Regions from separate parts of the Thalassotalea sp. HSM 43 genome, predicted to be linked through region 1. Evidence: predicted binding sites of a transcription regulator. Region 1 holds the regulator's gene; the other holds the start of a gene.
The links. The regulator ArgR, encoded in region 1, controls arginine synthesis, uptake and breakdown. The targets are predictions, from matches to a motif close to ANTGAATANNTATTCANT.

Region 1 (8,179 bases):
TCGCATACCAGGCATGACAGAGCACATTGTACTTAATCAAACTCATACATCTTTGGTGTATTCGAAAGACGTGGTGAGTATCATTGATGAGCGATGTAAGGCACTCGTTAGCGACCCAGACCACTAACGATTAATAAACCAAAGTCGGTTTTTATATCGATACTCCTTTCTAATATTAGTTTCTGTTACTCACTTCTTTCGGCAGCTTCTGTTTTAGGTATTTCTGCAAAAATAATTAGCACAGTTTTAAAGCAATATGGCGGTCGCAACGCCCCAACTTGGTGCGTTGTGTTTTCGTTATTAAGCTGTAAATCGTTTAAGTGTTTGTTTTTGTTGGTTTTATATTTGTTGGTACGCAACTTGTAACCATTAACCCAGCAACTATTAGGGGGCGATAATGAAATTAATAAACGCAATAATTAAACCATTCAAATTAGACGACGTCAGAGAAGCTATTTCTGAAGTCGGTGTCGAAGGCCTAACCGTATCAGAAGTACGTGGTTTTGGTCGTCAAAAGGGTCACACCGAATTATATCGCGGTGCTGAATATCAAGTAGATTTCTTACCAAAAGTAAAACTAGAAATAGCGGTAAAAGCAGAAGATGCTGAACGTGTTGTTGAAGCCATCAGCAAATCTGCACATACCGGAAAAATCGGTGACGGTAAGATTTTTGTATATGACTTGGATCAAGCGGTACGTATTCGTACTGGTGAGCTTGATACTGCAGCGCTTTAACAGGGGGATAAAATGGAAGAGTTAACGACATTAACAGGTACAGTAACCGAACTTAGATTCGCGCTTGATACCTTTTACTTTTTGTTGTCAGGTGTATTAGTAATGTGGATGGCGGCAGGTTTTGCCATGCTTGAAGCGGGTATGGTTCGTTCTAAGAACACTACTGAAATTCTAACTAAAAACATTGCGCTGTATTCAATTGCATGTGTGATGTTTTTGTTGGTTGGTTACAATATTATGTACGTAGATAACGCTGAAGGCGGTATCTTACCATCAATTGCCGGTTTAATTGGTACACAAGCGGAAGGTGCTGATCACTCTCTAGAGTCAGACTTCTTCTTCCAAGTAGTATTCGTTGCTACTGCAATGTCTATTGTATCGGGTGCCGTAGCTGAGCGTATGAAGCTTTGGGCATTCTTAATATTTACCGTTGTTTTAACAGGCTTTATCTACCCAGTTGAAGGTTACTGGACTTGGGGCGGTGGTTTCTTATCTGAAGCTGGTTTTAGCGACTTCGCAGGTTCTGGTATTGTTCACATGGCCGGTGCCGCTGCTGCACTTGCTGGTGTATTACTGTTAGGTGCTCGTAAGGGTAAATACGGTAAAAACGGTGAAATCTTCCCAATCCCAGGTTCAAACATGCCATTGGCTACGCTTGGTACTTTCATCTTATGGATGGGTTGGTTTGGTTTTAACGGTGGTTCTCAATTGCTTCTATCTGATGCTGAAAACGCAACCGCTGTTGGTCAAATTTTCGTTAACACCAATGCTGCTGCCGCTGCAGGTGCTGTTGCCGCACTATTACTTAATAAAGTAATTTGGGGTAAAGCAGACCTAACCATGATTCTAAATGGTGCATTAGCTGGTTTGGTAACGATTACCGCTGACCCACTATCTCCATCTCCACTGTTTGCAAGCTTACTTGGTGCACTTGGTGGTATGTTAGTGGTACTTTCAATTACCTCTCTGGATAAAGTCAAGATTGATGATCCAGTAGGTGCTATCTCTGTTCACGGTGTTGTTGGTTTCTTCGCGCTAATGGTTGTACCATTTAGCAACGGCGATGCAACATTTGGTGCTCAGTTATACGGTGCATTCGTTATCTTCGCATGGGTATTTGCAGCAAGTTTTGCAGTATGGTTTGTATTGAAGAAAACCATGGGCATCCGTGTTAGTGAAGATGAAGAATACAATGGTGTGGACAAATCTGATTGTGGTGTCGAAGCATACCCTGAGTTTGTCTCGCTAAAAGGATAATAACAATAACGACGCTAGTTGGTTAAAGTTTAGGGCCGGTTTATACCGGCCCTTTTTTTATTATTAATAAATAGTTAGCGACTGTTTTGTTGAATTATTAAACACCACTCAAAGACAAATTCGTTGTTTTTTCGCTTTGTCGACTGATCACATTGCCGATTGCCAAATCAGGTGCTATGTTACAAATAACTAATACAGCATTATCAGGTAGTACTTATGAAAACAATAACTATATCGCTTCTTTCCACCCTAATGCTTAGCCAAGCCGGATGTGCTTTTATCACTGAAGATCCCTGTGAAGATATCGTCTTTACCTCGGAGCAACGCGAACAATGTGCACAACTGCAAAGGCAAATCGTAAACGCAAAAAATAATCCCATTAAACGCACTGAACTCGAGCGTCGCTATGAGCAAGATTGCGTTAATATCCGTTACTATCGTGATGATAAAACCGATGAGCGCTGTAATAACCAAACCTCGGTTGATAGTATCCTACGCGAAGGTCGCCCAGAAGACGTAGAAACCGCAACTGGAGCCAATGATTAATGCGTAACATGCTTGCGGTGTTAGTCATGATTTCGCCTTTGCTATTCGCGAGCAAGTCATTACAGGCCGAAACGGTTGTCGATAGTATCAGTGAACTGAAAACCATGGTCGCGGAAAATAAAGGTAAGGTTATTTACCTCGATTTTTGGGCCTCTTGGTGTATTCCTTGTAAAAAGTCCTTTCCTTGGATGAATGAAATGCAGAACAAGTATCAGCAGCAAGGACTAACGGTAATTTCGGTTAACGTTGATGTGAAACAGGCCATGGCCGAAGCCTTTATTGCCGAACACCCGGCAAACTTTTCGGTGATCTACGATCCCGATGGCCGATTGGCGAAAAAGTTTGAATTAAAAGGCATGCCAAGCAGTTTCATTTATGATCGCAGTGGCAAAATAGTCAAAGCACACACCGGCTTTTTTGTTAACAAGCAGGCGCAATATGAAGCTGAATTGGTCGAGCTACTAAAACAGTAAATGACCAGCAGTTAAACTCACATTTTTCAAGGGGTCAGATGACTTGAATTGAATCAAGTCATCTGACCCCTTGAAAATAAAAACGGTCGCTATTGCGACCGTTTTTTATTGCGTAGCAATCAAGTGATTAGGCGTTGATGAAATCAACACCTTCTTGAATATCTTTGTTTAGAGTCGCTAGCATGTCGTCTTTTGCTTTTTGCTCATAAGCGCTAAGCTCACCGTATGGTAAGTACTCTTCTACACCGTTCTTACCAAGTACAACTGGTTGTGCGAAGTATTCAGCATCACCGGTGTTACCTTGAACGTATGCGTAGTCAACAACGCCTTCTTCGCCTTGTAGACCACGTACCAGTGATAAACAAAAACGAGCTGCTGCAGCACCCATAGAAAGCGTCGCAGAACCGCCACCAGCTTTTGCGTTAACAACTTCGGTACCAGCGTTTTGGATGCGTGGTGTTAGTGCGTCAATTTCTTCTTGAGTAAACTCAACACCTTCAACTTGTGAAAGTAGAGGAAGAATAGTTGTACCTGAGTGACCACCGATTACTGGTACTTTAATGTCTGAAGTCGACTTGCCTTTTAGCTCAGCAATGAAGGTTTCGCTACGGATAACATCAAGAGTTGTTACACCAAATACGCGGTTCGCTTCGTAAGTACCTGCTTTTTTGAAAACTTCAGCAACAATTGGCACAGTGCCGTTTACTGGGTTGGTAATAACACCAACAAGCGCTTTTGGACTGTTAGCAACGATGCTTTCAGCAAGCGTCTTAATGATGCCAGCATTGACAGCAAATAGGTCAGCACGGTCCATACCAGGCTTACGTGGCATACCTGCTGGAATAATTACAATGTCACAACCTGTTAGGGCAGTCGCTAAATCATCAGCGCCGTAACCTTTAACTGTTACATCAGTAGGGATGTGAGATAAGTCAACGGCAACACCTGGAACAACTGGGGCTACGTCATACAAAGATAACTCTGAACCTGCTGGTAGTTGAGTTTTAAGTAATAGTGATAAGGCTTGACCGATACCACCGGCTGCACCAAGAACGGCAACTTTCATTGAATTTCTCCAAAATGATGTGAGTGTTAGTAATCACTTAACAGCCAATCTAGAGGATAATTCCAGATTGAGTAATTACTTTAATTTTTTAGTGCACAAAAGATACAAAATTGAGACTAAAAATACAAACACTTTTGTCAACAATAGGGCTATGGTGATATGATACTTTAGTTCAGAATCTCGATATTTGTAATATAAACTGAACATTACAATAAGAAACGACAAGAATTGGGACACCTTTGGTCAAATAGGCTCAGCCGAAATGAGCGTTAACCAATAGGTATTGGGGAATTGTTTTAACAGTGATTACTGTCACCGGTAAACACCGAAAATACGGTCAAAAGAATAATTTATGAGCACACAGCAAAAACAGGAAGCTTTAATCAATGCGTTTAAAGAACTGCTAAAACAAGAGCAGTTTGGTTCACAGGGCGATATCGTTGAAGCCCTTAAAGCGCAAGGTTTTGATAACGTCAGTCAGTCAAAAGTTTCACGTATGTTAAGCAAGTTTGGCGCGGTCAGAACCCGCAATGCCCGTCAGGAAATGGTCTATTGTTTACCTGCAGAACTTGGTGTGCCGACGGCAAAAAGTCCACTCAAACAATTAGTGCTAGATATCGAGTCGAATGAAGTGATGTTAATCGTTCGTACCAGCCCGGGCGCGGCACAATTAATTGCTCGTTTACTGGACTCACTAGGCAAAGCCGACGGCGTTTTAGGTACCATTGCTGGCGATGATACCATCTTTATCTCACCAACCTCGGTTAATGATATACAGTCAATTAAAGAAAAATTGTTTATGCTGTTTCAGAAAATGAATTAGGCAATTCAAGAATTGATGACAAAGGGCGCTTTAAGCGCCCTTTGTTTTTTCTAATAAGTTAAAGTTCGGCGGCTTGTTCTAATAAATCCATCGACGGTACAAAGAAAGATGCACCTGTTTCGGCTTGAGTATATTTTAAGATGTGATCGTAGTTGCCGTGCTCATCACCGGCATACATGCTCTTTAACTGCTCTTCAAAGTTAACTGGGGTGTAACAAAAGGACACGAAGAACAGGCCTTGATTCTTCATATGGCCGTACGGCATGCTTTGTCTGAGTATTTCCATACTATTGCCATCAGCATCTTTTAGATTGGTGCGTTTAACGTGTGCTGTTGGCGCTTTATCTTCTGACGCGTATTCAATATCATCAACCTTGGTACGGCCAATAATATCTTCTTGCTGTTTTGTTTCTAAGCCTTCCCACGCGTTAAAGTTGTGGCGAAAACGTTGGATATGCAGATAACTGCCTTTGCTAAAGTCGCCACAGCTGTCGTCCAAAAGAGCGACCTCGCGCTTGTGTAATCCTTTGGGGTTTTCGGTACCGTCAACAAAGCCGGTTAAGTCGCGACCGTCGAGATATCGAAAGCCTTTTACTTGTTCAACCAACTCGACGGCATCGCCTAACATTTCACATACTTTGGTCGATACAACATGGTTAACATCGGCGCGATCGCTGCGAATTTGCAGGTACAGGTCATAGTTTGTCGCCGGTGCAACGCGATTATCAACTTGAATATGCTCAAAGGCTTTAAGTTGGCTAGGGCGAGCAGTAGGGTAATAACGATCCCAATAATTAGCACCAATGGCGATAACAGTATTTAAGTTAGCTTCGGAGAAATTGTGGGCATATTCGTCGAACATGGCGGGAAGCTTTGCCAAAATCTTGCGAATAAACGCATCATTATTATCTGTTACGTTAAACATCAGGTAGTAACTGTGCAGATTCGGTTCCGCACAAACGCCAAATTGCTCAATAGCCATAATTATTAACTCGCTAATATTTTTAATTAAGTATATGAATTAATGAACAATTAAGAAAGCGAGGCGGGCATTATTTGACGGCATTTACCTGAAAAAGTTTCTTATCTGGCCAGCGTAGGGCGGTGAGTGTTCCTCCCCATACGCAACCGGTGTCGATGGCATGGATATTTTTCGCGATGGTATTGCCTTCAAGAGCGGCCCAATGACCAAATATCCAATCAACGTTGGCTAAATTCTGTTGCACTTCATACCAAGGCTGTAAGTGCTTGTTTTGATTGGTTTGCGGTGAACCTTTACAGTTTAGTTCTAGGCCACCATCTTGATAACAAAAGCGCATACGAGTCATGGCATTGACTGTGAAGCGAAACTTTTCGATATCGGAATGGGCGTGCTGCCATTTATTCGGGAAATCGCCATACATATCCCGTAGCCACTTTTTACGCTTCTTACTTTGCAGTTTTTTTTGTACAAAGGCCGACATTTTTAAGGCTTTTTTCGGTGTCCATTCCGGTGGTAAACCGGCGTGACTTAAGTAGGCATCGGCATCGGGAAGTTGCAATACGAGAGGTTGTTGCAGCAGCCAATCCATCAGCTCTGCACAGTCTTTGGCGTTTAGTAGCTCTTCAAGCTTGTCTTTTTTATTGACGCGGCCAATACCATGGTAGGTGGCAATTAAATGCAAATCATGATTGCCTAATACCGTTTTCGCCGCTTTTCCTAAGCCTTTTATATAACGTAATGTCGCTAACGAGTCTGGTCCTCGGGCAACAAGATCGCCGCAAAACCAAAGCTGGTCTTTTTTGGCATTAAAATTAATCTTGTCTACGAGTTGCAGAAGTTCTGTATGGCAACCCTGAATATCTCCTATCAGGTATATCGCCATAACTAGTTCAACATATTAGGAACGGCGAGACCGAAGACTGGAATGTCGACGCGATATTGGTTCTTGTCGAGGTCACGCATGGTGTAAAACCCCTCCATAGCACCAATAGGGGTCTTAATAATTGAACCACTTGAATAACGGTAACGCTGACCGCTGTTTAAGATAGGTTGTTGGCCGACGACGCCATCGCCTTCAACTGTGACTTTGTGACCATTGGCGTCGGTTATTAACCAGCTGCGGGAAATAAGCTGTAAAGTCTTGTCGCTATTATTCTCTATCGTAATTGTATAGCTGAATACAAAGCGATTCTGGTAACTGTCCGATTGTTCCTCGATAAAATCTACTGAGGTTGTGACTTTGACAAGTTGTCCTGGATCATTACTGCTCATCTTTGCCCTACTATTATTTTTTTGGCGGGTTCTCTGCTAAATAATTAGCAACTTTTACGTATTCCTGCAAGCTGATATTTTCAGGACGTAGTGACGGCGAGATACCTAATTGCTCTAATTGTTCAGCGCTGAGTAGCTTTTTCAGGCTGTTACGAATGGTTTTACGACGCTGATTAAAAGCCTCGGTACATACCCTATTTAACCACTTAATATCGTGGGCAGGGTGCTCGATTTGTTCACGCGGAACCAGACGCACAATGGCACTATCGACCTTCGGAGGCGGCTGAAACGCTTCAGGACCAATTTCCATGACAGGCATTACTTTACAGTAATACTGACACATAATAGACAAACGTCCATAGGCTTTGCTGTCAGGACTTGCAGCCATACGATTTACCACTTCTTTTTGCAGCATAAAGTGCATATCTTTGATTTTGTCACCAAAACTTAGCAAGTGAAAAATCAATGGCGTGGAAATATTGTAAGGTAAGTTACCAAACACACGCAGTGGTTTGTCATTAGCAAGGGTCGAAAAATCAAATTTTAACGCATCGGTTTCATAGATGGTCAAATGCTTGGCGATAAATGGATGATGACGTAATCGATGCGCTAAGTCGCGGTCAAGTTCAACCACGCTGATATCACCGGCACGTTCTATAACCGGCTCGGTTAATGCGCCTAAGCCTGGACCAATTTCAATTAGGTTTTCATCTTCACCGGGATCAATGGCATCAACAATGCGACTGATTACGGCGTCATCGTGGAGAAAGTTTTGACCGAAACGTTTTTTGGCCTGATGGCCTAAGTGTGACTTACTCATTGCTGATTATCTACCAGTTCAATCGCATGGGATAATGCGGCTTTAAAGCTGCCGACATCGGCTTTTGTGGTTCCTGCAAGTTCAATCGCTGTGCCGTGATCTACCGAAGTACGGATAAATGGTAAACCAAGGGTAATGTTTACTGAATCGCCAAACCCTTTATATTTTAGCACTGGTAAGCCTTGATCGTGATACATAGCCAAA
Region 2 (8,179 bases), 290 kb from region 1:
GGGCCATCAGCTCCACCAATAATGGCTATCGCTGAGGCATCTTGCAGACTGAAATTAAAACCCGGAAGTGCATTTAAGGCAATGGCACCAAACAGTGTGGCAAAGATACCAAACTGCGCTGCCGCACCGAGCAATAACATACGAGGATTGGCGATAAGCGCGCCAAAATCCGTCATCGCACCAACACCCATAAAAATCAATAATGGGAAGATACCGGTATCAATGCCAGCGTAGTAAATGTAGTGCAATACACCACCGACTTCGCTAAAACCAGCAACCGGTATATTGGTTAGGATTGCACCAAAACCAATTGGCAATAACAATAAAGGCTCAAATTTTTTCGCAATAGCTAAAAATAGCAAACCAAGGCCGACCAACATCATGATCACCTGGCCCAACTCAAAGTTAGCCAGACCTGTGGAATTCCACAGGATATTCAAGGAGTCCATTTGCTACTCCTACAACGTCAGCAACGCGTCGCCTACAGCAACGCTATCGCCTTCTTTTACATCAACACTCGATACCGTGCCCGTTGCCGTTGCGCGAATTTCTGTTTCCATTTTCATCGCTTCCATGACAACAACCACATCGCCTTCAGTAACCATATCGCCAGCTTTCACCAACAATTTGAAGATGTTTCCTGCCAATGGTGCATCAACTGTCGTGCCACCAGACGCCACTGCAGGCGCTGCAGAAGCGCTAGGCTTAGCAACCGCAATGTTTTCAATGCTGCCACCTGGGGCGACAACCACATCGTAAACATGACCGTCTACTTGTACCGCATAGCTTTCGGCTTTACCTTTAGCAGGCGCTGCTTGAGCCGCTGCCGGTTTAACATCGTCGGCACTCGGTACCGGTTCAAACGCGTCTGGATTGTTACGATTCTCTAAGAACTTAAGGCCAATTTGCGGGAATAGTGCGTAGGTTAATACGTCGTCGATAACCGCTTCAGCAAGATCAATATTTTTCTCTTTTGCTAAATCCATCAGTTCGGTTTCGAGTTTATCTAACTCAGGCTCAAGGAAATCCGCAGGACGACCAGTAATCGCCTCACCACCATCTAACACGCGCTTTTGTAAATCGCCGTCAACAGGGGCTGGTGTCGCGCCATATTCGCCTTTAAGAACACCAGCGGTTTCTTTCGTGATCGACTTATAACGTTCACCAGTGAGCACGTTTAGTACCGATTGGGTACCAACAATTTGTGATGTTGGCGTAACCAAAGGAATGTAACCTAACTCTTTACGAACACGTGGGATCTCTTCCAACACTTCGTCAAACTTGTCTGCTGCGCCTTGCTCACGCAGTTGATTTTCCATATTGGTTAACATGCCACCAGGCACTTGTGCTAACAATATACGTGCATCAACGCCTTTCAAGCTGCCTTCAAACTTGGCGTATTTAGCTCGCACTTCACGGAAGTAAGTTGCAACTTCAGCCAGCTTTTCCATATCAAGACCAGTATCTCGGTCACGACCTTTAACCGTAGAAACGATAGATTCTGTTGGTGAATGACCATAAGTCATCGACATTGATGAAATGGAAGTATCAATCACATCAACACCGGCATCAATGGCTTTCATGTGAGTGGCCATGCTTAGACCAGTTGTCGCATGACAATGCAATGAAATAGGTAAACCAACCTGATCTTTTAATTTGCCAATCAACTCTTCGCCGTCGTACGGGTTAAGTAAACCTGACATATCTTTAATACATAACGAGTGAGCACCCATATCCTGCATGCGCTTGGCCATATCAAGCCAGGTATCGATGGTATGCACTGGAGATTCGGTGAATGACAACGTACCTTGAGCGTGTGCTCCAACTTTAACCGCCGCTTTGATCGCGGTTTCTAAATTGCGGGTATCATTCATGGCATCAAAAATTCGGAACACGTCAACGCCATTTACATGGGCTCGCTCTACAAATTTTTCGACAACGTCATCAGCATAGTGACGATAACCAAGGATATTTTGGCCACGAAACAGCATTTGTTGCTTGGTATTAGGCATCGCCTCTTTTAATTTACGAATGCGCTCCCATGGATCTTCACCTAAATAACGAATACAAGAGTCGAACGTAGCGCCGCCCCATGATTCGATAGACCAATAGCCGATTTCATCCATTTTTTTGGCTATTGGCAACATATCTTCTAAACGAAAACGAGTAGCCAATAATGATTGGTGACCATCACGTAAGACTAACTCAGTGATCCCCAACTTATTTAATGACTCGGACATAGTTTGCTCCTAAATTTGTACGTTATTCTTGCGATAGTGAGCGATAGCAGTGCTAATTGCAGCAACAACCCCTGGCGCGATTTGATCACTCTTGGCAACAGAGGTGTTTACTTTTTTGCTCTGCGGTGCAGTCTCTGGAAAATGGCTGCCAATCTTGGCCAGCAGTTTGATGGCATAAATCAAAACAGTTAAAAATGCGAAAACAAACCCCATACCAACTAATAAAAGCATACCAGCTTCAATAAATACTTGTGATAGGTTTTCCATAGTCGATCTCATTAGCGTAATAAAGAATTTAGAATAATCACTCAAATTCAAAATGGCAATGATAAAATGTCAATTAGATGTAAATATTCACTGTCAAGAGGCAAAATGAGTAAAAAACAGTGATTTTTAGATAAAAACCGCATAACTATGCAGATTTTCTATTTAGTGTGAATTTTTATTCCAACCTTACCAATAAAAAACACCATGGTTTTGTATAGCAATTAGCCAATCCATTGGTTATTTCAAGCAATAATGCGGCATTTACAGCGAAAATCCGCTCCTTCTACGGCACTATTTTGGGATTTATGTGCTGCTGTGCTAGAACAACACTTAAAAGCGACGGAAATTACGCTGCTGTGTATAGCCCAATTTATAGCCCAATGTATAACCCAATCTTTCGCGATGTGTGGTAACTGCGTCAATCAATAGCCGCAATGACAAATGCGCATTAAATGGTCTGCATGCTTTCGACAAAACAGCCATTAAGCTATCACAAACATGCTAATGACAACCCTTACCCGCAAAATCCGTTCTATACTTAATTTCAGTTAAATCAGGCTTTTATATAACAAACTAGATATAAACAAGAATTCCTATATCGATAACACGTGAAGCCTGACTCAATGTTAAAAATTTATTAAATCATGCAGATGCATACGCAGTAGTGATCAACTTGTATCTGCACCCGAATGGAAAGCCATGATGAAAATAAAAAATCAACCTCGAACAACAGCGTTTATTAGCGCCATTTGCCTTGCTGCCCTAACCTATGCGGCAAATATCCTTGCTGCCGGTGGCGGTGCTCCGGTGGTCGACCAAAACTTTAAGATTGAAGCCGGTACCACCTTATTTAAAAACGTTAACGTGTTTAATGGTACTGACAATAAGCTTTACAAAGGCATTAACGTATTGGTTGAAGGTACCACGATTACCAAAATCAGTGATGACGATATTGCCATAAATGCTGACCACAGAGTCATCGATGGCCAAGGGAAAACCTTAATGCCAGGCCTTATTGATGGTCATGCGCATGTAATGATTAATAATGGTTACGGTAAAATAGAAAGCGATATGGACTTAACCGATATGTCTTATCGCGCGACGATTGTCGCTGAACGTTTTCTTATGGATGGTTTCACCACAGTACGTGACATGGGTGGCCCAGCATTCGGACTGATGCGTAACATCAACTCTGGTCATTTACTCGGTCCTAAGATCTTCCCTTCAGGTGCTTTTGTATCACAAACCTCTGGCCACGGTGATTTTCGCGATCGCGGTGATGTTGGTTTTTCACCTGCAACCTCTGGCGATATAGCTAACTTTGAAAAATTTGGTATCGGTGCGGTTGCTGACGGTAAAGCTGAAGCGCTAAAAGCAACGCGAATTAATTTACGCAACGGTGCGACACAAATTAAGATCATGGCAGGTGGCGGCGGTTCATCTAAGTATGACCCAATCGATACGGTGCAATTTTCCAAAGAAGAAACCTGTGCCATCGTTGAAGCCGTTAAAGATTGGAATACCTATGTAGGTGCCCACGTATACAACGACCGTGCAATGAACCGTCTAATGGACTGTGGCGTGAAATCATTCGAACACGGCTTTTTCATGAACGAAGAAACCATGCAGCGTATCTCTAAAGAAGGTGTCTACGTGGTACCACAAATGTGGGGACTATCGCCGGACCTAGCGAAGAACCCATTGATGCCTGCAGACAAAATCCCATTAGTGGCGAAACTACAACAACAGTTTGGCGACTATGGGAAAAAACTCATCGCTAATGATGTAAAAGTTGTCTTCGCATCGGATTACGTCGGGGTTTTCGCTGATGCTGAGCGTGCACGTCGTTACGAAATCTGGTGGCGCGGTGAATCGTTTGGCGATAACTTCGAAGTATTGAAGCAAATGACCTCAACCGCTGGCGAATTAATGGCTTTATCAGGTCCACGCAACCCATACGCTGCATCAGGTAAACTCGGTGTGGTTGAAGTAGGCGCTGCCGCTGACCTTATTCTTGTCGACGGTAACCCACTGAAAGACTTAAGTGTTATTGGTGGTAACGATAAATGGTTTGATGCAGATCCAGCATACACTTTAATCCCAACCATTCACATCGTGATGAAGGATGGTGTAATTTATCGCGATGAGCTCTAACTCATTAAAATAATTAACAAAAAGGTTGGCGGCAGCGAAGCCAACCTTCCCTCCCCGCAAAAAGTGTCAGAAATTTATACAGTTTTCAACAGCTTACCTTGATTTCCCAAACAAAATAATGTGGTTAATTTTTAGTAATAATAAAGTTTTGAGCTAGACTAAAATCATCTCTGCATCTTAATAATAGAGGGGTTAACTATGCTTAAACACAAGTTTATTGCATCAATAGTAATAACATTTTCCACCTTTTTTACATCGCTCAGCTTTGCCGCTGACAAACCGAACATTTTGGTTGTTTGGGGTGATGACGTCGGCATTTGGAACATAAGTGCTTATTCGAACGGTATGATGGGGTATCAAACCCCGAATATCGATCGCATCGCAAATGAAGGTATGCGCTTTACTGATTACTACGGTGAACAGTCTTGTACCGCAGGCCGTTCATCATTTATTACTGGTATGTCCGTATTTCGTACCGGCTTGTCTAAAGTTGGCCTGCCAGGCGCTGAACTTGGCATGTCAGAAAAAGACATAACCATTGCTGCGGTATTAAAAGAGCAAGGTTATATGACCGGTCAGTTTGGTAAAAACCACTTGGGTGACCAAGATAAGCACTTACCAACCAATCACGGCTTTGATGAATTTTTTGGTAACCTGTATCACTTAAATGCGGAAGAAGAACCAGAGAATAGAGATTACCCAAAAAATCCTGAATTTCGCAAGAAGTTCGGTCCTCGTGGCGTAATCAAGTCTAGTGCCGATGGCAAAATCGAAGATACTGGCCCATTGACGAAAAAACGTATGGAAGTTGTTGACGATGAAACCGTTGCTGCAGCGTTAAAGTTTATCGACAAAGCTCATAAAGCCGACAAGCCATTTTTTGTATGGTGGAGCGGTACGCGTATGCATTTTCGTACCCATGTCAAAGACGAGCTAATGAACGACCCTAAATATGCAGAATATGATGAATATACCGTTGGTATGATTGAACATGATATGCATATTGGTATGTTTTTGAAGAAGCTTGATGATTTGGGTATCGCAGACAATACCATCGTCTTTTACTCTACCGATAATGGTCCGCATATGAACACATGGCCAGATGCGGCTATGACGCCATTTAGAGGCGAGAAGAACACTAACTGGGAAGGTGGCTGGCGTGTACCAGCAGTGATTCGCTGGCCTGGCAAAATCAAACCTGGTTCGATTACCAATGAGATTGTACATCATATGGATTGGTTGCCTACCTTCGCCGCTGTTGCCGGCAATGACGAGGTGAAGGAAGACCTATTAGATGGTTACAAAGCCATAGGTCGTACCTACAAAAACCATTTAGATGGCTACAACTTAACGGATTTACTTACTGGTAAAAGTGATAAGTCGGGACGTAATGAAATATTCTACTTCTCAGACGACGGTGATTTAACCGCACTACGCTATCAACAATGGAAAATCATCTTTATGGAGCAACGCGTAGAGGAGACCCTCGAAATTTGGGCGAATCCATTTACGCCATTGCGTGTACCGTTGATTTTTAATTTGCGCCGAGACCCATTTGAACGCGCGCAAAAAACATCTAACACCTATTATGATTGGCTGATAGACCGCGTATATGTTTTGGTTCCAGCACAGACCTATGTTGGTCAATTCCTAGAAACCTTTAAGGAATACCCGCCATCGCAAAAAGCAGCGAGCTTTAGCTTGGATCAAGTTATGGAGAAACTGCAAAAAGGTGGTGGTAGTAAATAGCTACTGGCATTAAGTAAAGATAAAAAGCCCGATTTGTATCGGGCTTTTTTGTCTTAGATCGGCTAGGTGCTAGGTGCTAGGTGCTAGGTGCTAGGTGCTAGGTGCTAGGTATGAAGGACTATAAAAGCGTGAGACTTAAAATCAACCACCGCGAACATATTCTTATTTTTGTGCGCTATAAACTGTAGAAAGCAAAAAACCGACCATAAGGTCGGTTTTTCGCAAATAGTGGCGATTACTTCATGAGTCGAACCTGCGACCTGTCATCCCGGGCTTGACCCGGGACCTCTTAGCCCCAACGGGAGCCTATAAACCAGTAACGACGAACTTCACGAGGTTGCGGCATGCGCCGCAATGACGGCGCATATATCCTTATTCTTGTTAGGTTTTAAGTGCAGAAAGCAAAAAACCGACCATAGGGTCGGTTTTTCGCAAATAGTGGCGATTACTTCAGGAGTCGAATCTGCGACCTGTCATCCCGGGCTTGACCCGGGATCTCTTAGCCCCAAAGCGAGCCTATAAACCAGTAACGACGAACTTCACGAGGTTGCGGCATGCGCCGCAATGACGGCGCATATATCCTTATTCTTGTGAGGTTTAAACTGTAGAAAGCAAAAAACCGACCATAAGGTCGGTTTTCGCAAATAGTGGCGGACACGGCAGGAGTCGAACCTGCGACCGCCTGGTTCGTAGCCAGGTACTCTATCCAGCTGAGCTACGTGTCCGCGGTCGGTAGTTTTAAGTGATACCTCACTTCAAAAATTTATGGTTCGCTTTTGATTAGCGAATAAAAAACCGACTTATACAAAGTCGGTTTCTCGTAATAGTGGCGGACACGGCAGGAGTCGAACCTGCGACCGCCTGGTTCGTAGCCAGGTACTCTATCCAGCTGAGCTACGTGTCCGCGGTCGGTAGATTTAAGTGATACCTCACTCTCATTTATTTAACCACTTTGAGAAAAGTGGCGGACTTGGTTGAGTCAAACTGCAACCGTCTGGGCTCTTATATTAGCGCCAGGTAACACCTGGATAACCAGCTTTAAAGTCCCTCAATTATTTATCCACTCTGAGAAAAGTGGCGGACACGGCAGGAGTCGAACCTGCGACCGCCTGGTTCGTAGCCAGGTACTCTATCCAGCTGAGCTACGTGTCCGCAATCTAGTATCGAATGGCGGTGAGGGAGGGATTCGAACCCTCGATACAGCTACAAACTGTATACTCCCTTAGCAGGGGAGCGCCTTCAGCCTCTCGGCCACCTCACCGTTTCGATGGCGTGCATATTAATGGATTGGAAAAATATGTCAACGGATTTTTTCGTCTTTTTTACTGATTGCTGATATTTCAAACAGACAGCATATTTTTCGAGCCCAAATGCATGAAAGGGTTACAACGCATTAACGTAATGTAACGTGACGCCCTTTGCTATTGAGAAAGATTATTGGTTACCTACAGAATCCGGATCGCCCTTTTCGGCTTGGATTCTCATGTAGATTTCCTCACGATGTACAGAAACTTCTTTCGGCGCATTGACACCAATGCGAACTTGGTTCCCTTTGACCCCTAGAACGGTGACAGTTACATCATCACCTACCATAAGAGTTTCACCAACTCTACGTGTTAAAATAAGCATCCTACTGCTCCCTTTTCATTTTGTCAGAAATCAAGCGGTATATTAACAAGAATCAGTAGCCGATGAACAGCACTGATTTATTTTCCCTACCACTAAGAGTAAATTTAGCAAAAATATCCTAAAAGCCTAATAAAACTAGT

Region 2: the regulator ArgR is predicted to act here: its motif matches at 2,674-2,691, upstream of E2K93_RS12255 (OadG family protein).

Annotation. Positions count from the first base shown of each region.
Region 1 covers NZ_CP038493.1:2,535,523-2,543,701, forward strand. Annotated here, with positions in the region: gene E2K93_RS10910 (lipase family alpha/beta hydrolase) at 1-127, shown strand, start outside; gene E2K93_RS10915 (P-II family nitrogen regulator) at 398-736, shown strand; gene E2K93_RS10920 (ammonium transporter) at 749-1,993, shown strand; gene E2K93_RS10925 (hypothetical protein) at 2,210-2,539, shown strand; gene E2K93_RS10930 (TlpA disulfide reductase family protein) at 2,539-3,012, shown strand; gene mdh (malate dehydrogenase) at 3,140-4,078, opposite strand; gene argR (transcriptional regulator ArgR) at 4,431-4,901, shown strand; gene E2K93_RS10945 (Dyp-type peroxidase) at 4,960-5,883, opposite strand; gene E2K93_RS10950 (symmetrical bis(5'-nucleosyl)-tetraphosphatase) at 5,954-6,766, opposite strand; gene apaG (Co2+/Mg2+ efflux protein ApaG) at 6,769-7,155, opposite strand; gene rsmA (16S rRNA (adenine(1518)-N(6)/adenine(1519)-N(6))-dimethyltransferase RsmA) at 7,169-7,975, opposite strand; gene pdxA (4-hydroxythreonine-4-phosphate dehydrogenase PdxA) at 7,972-8,179, opposite strand, start outside.
Region 2 covers NZ_CP038493.1:2,829,184-2,837,362, reverse strand. Annotated here, with positions in the region: gene E2K93_RS12265 (sodium ion-translocating decarboxylase subunit beta) at 1-449, opposite strand, end outside; gene oadA (sodium-extruding oxaloacetate decarboxylase subunit alpha) at 459-2,240, opposite strand; gene E2K93_RS12255 (OadG family protein) at 2,250-2,507, opposite strand; gene E2K93_RS12250 (metal-dependent hydrolase family protein) at 3,207-4,661, shown strand; gene E2K93_RS12245 (arylsulfatase) at 4,860-6,410, shown strand; tRNA gene E2K93_RS12240 (tRNA-Arg) at 7,059-7,135, opposite strand; tRNA gene E2K93_RS12235 (tRNA-Arg) at 7,238-7,314, opposite strand; tRNA gene E2K93_RS12230 (tRNA-Arg) at 7,486-7,562, opposite strand; tRNA gene E2K93_RS12225 (tRNA-Ser) at 7,579-7,671, opposite strand; gene csrA (carbon storage regulator CsrA) at 7,845-8,039, opposite strand; gene E2K93_RS12215 (aspartate kinase) at 8,175-8,179, opposite strand, start outside.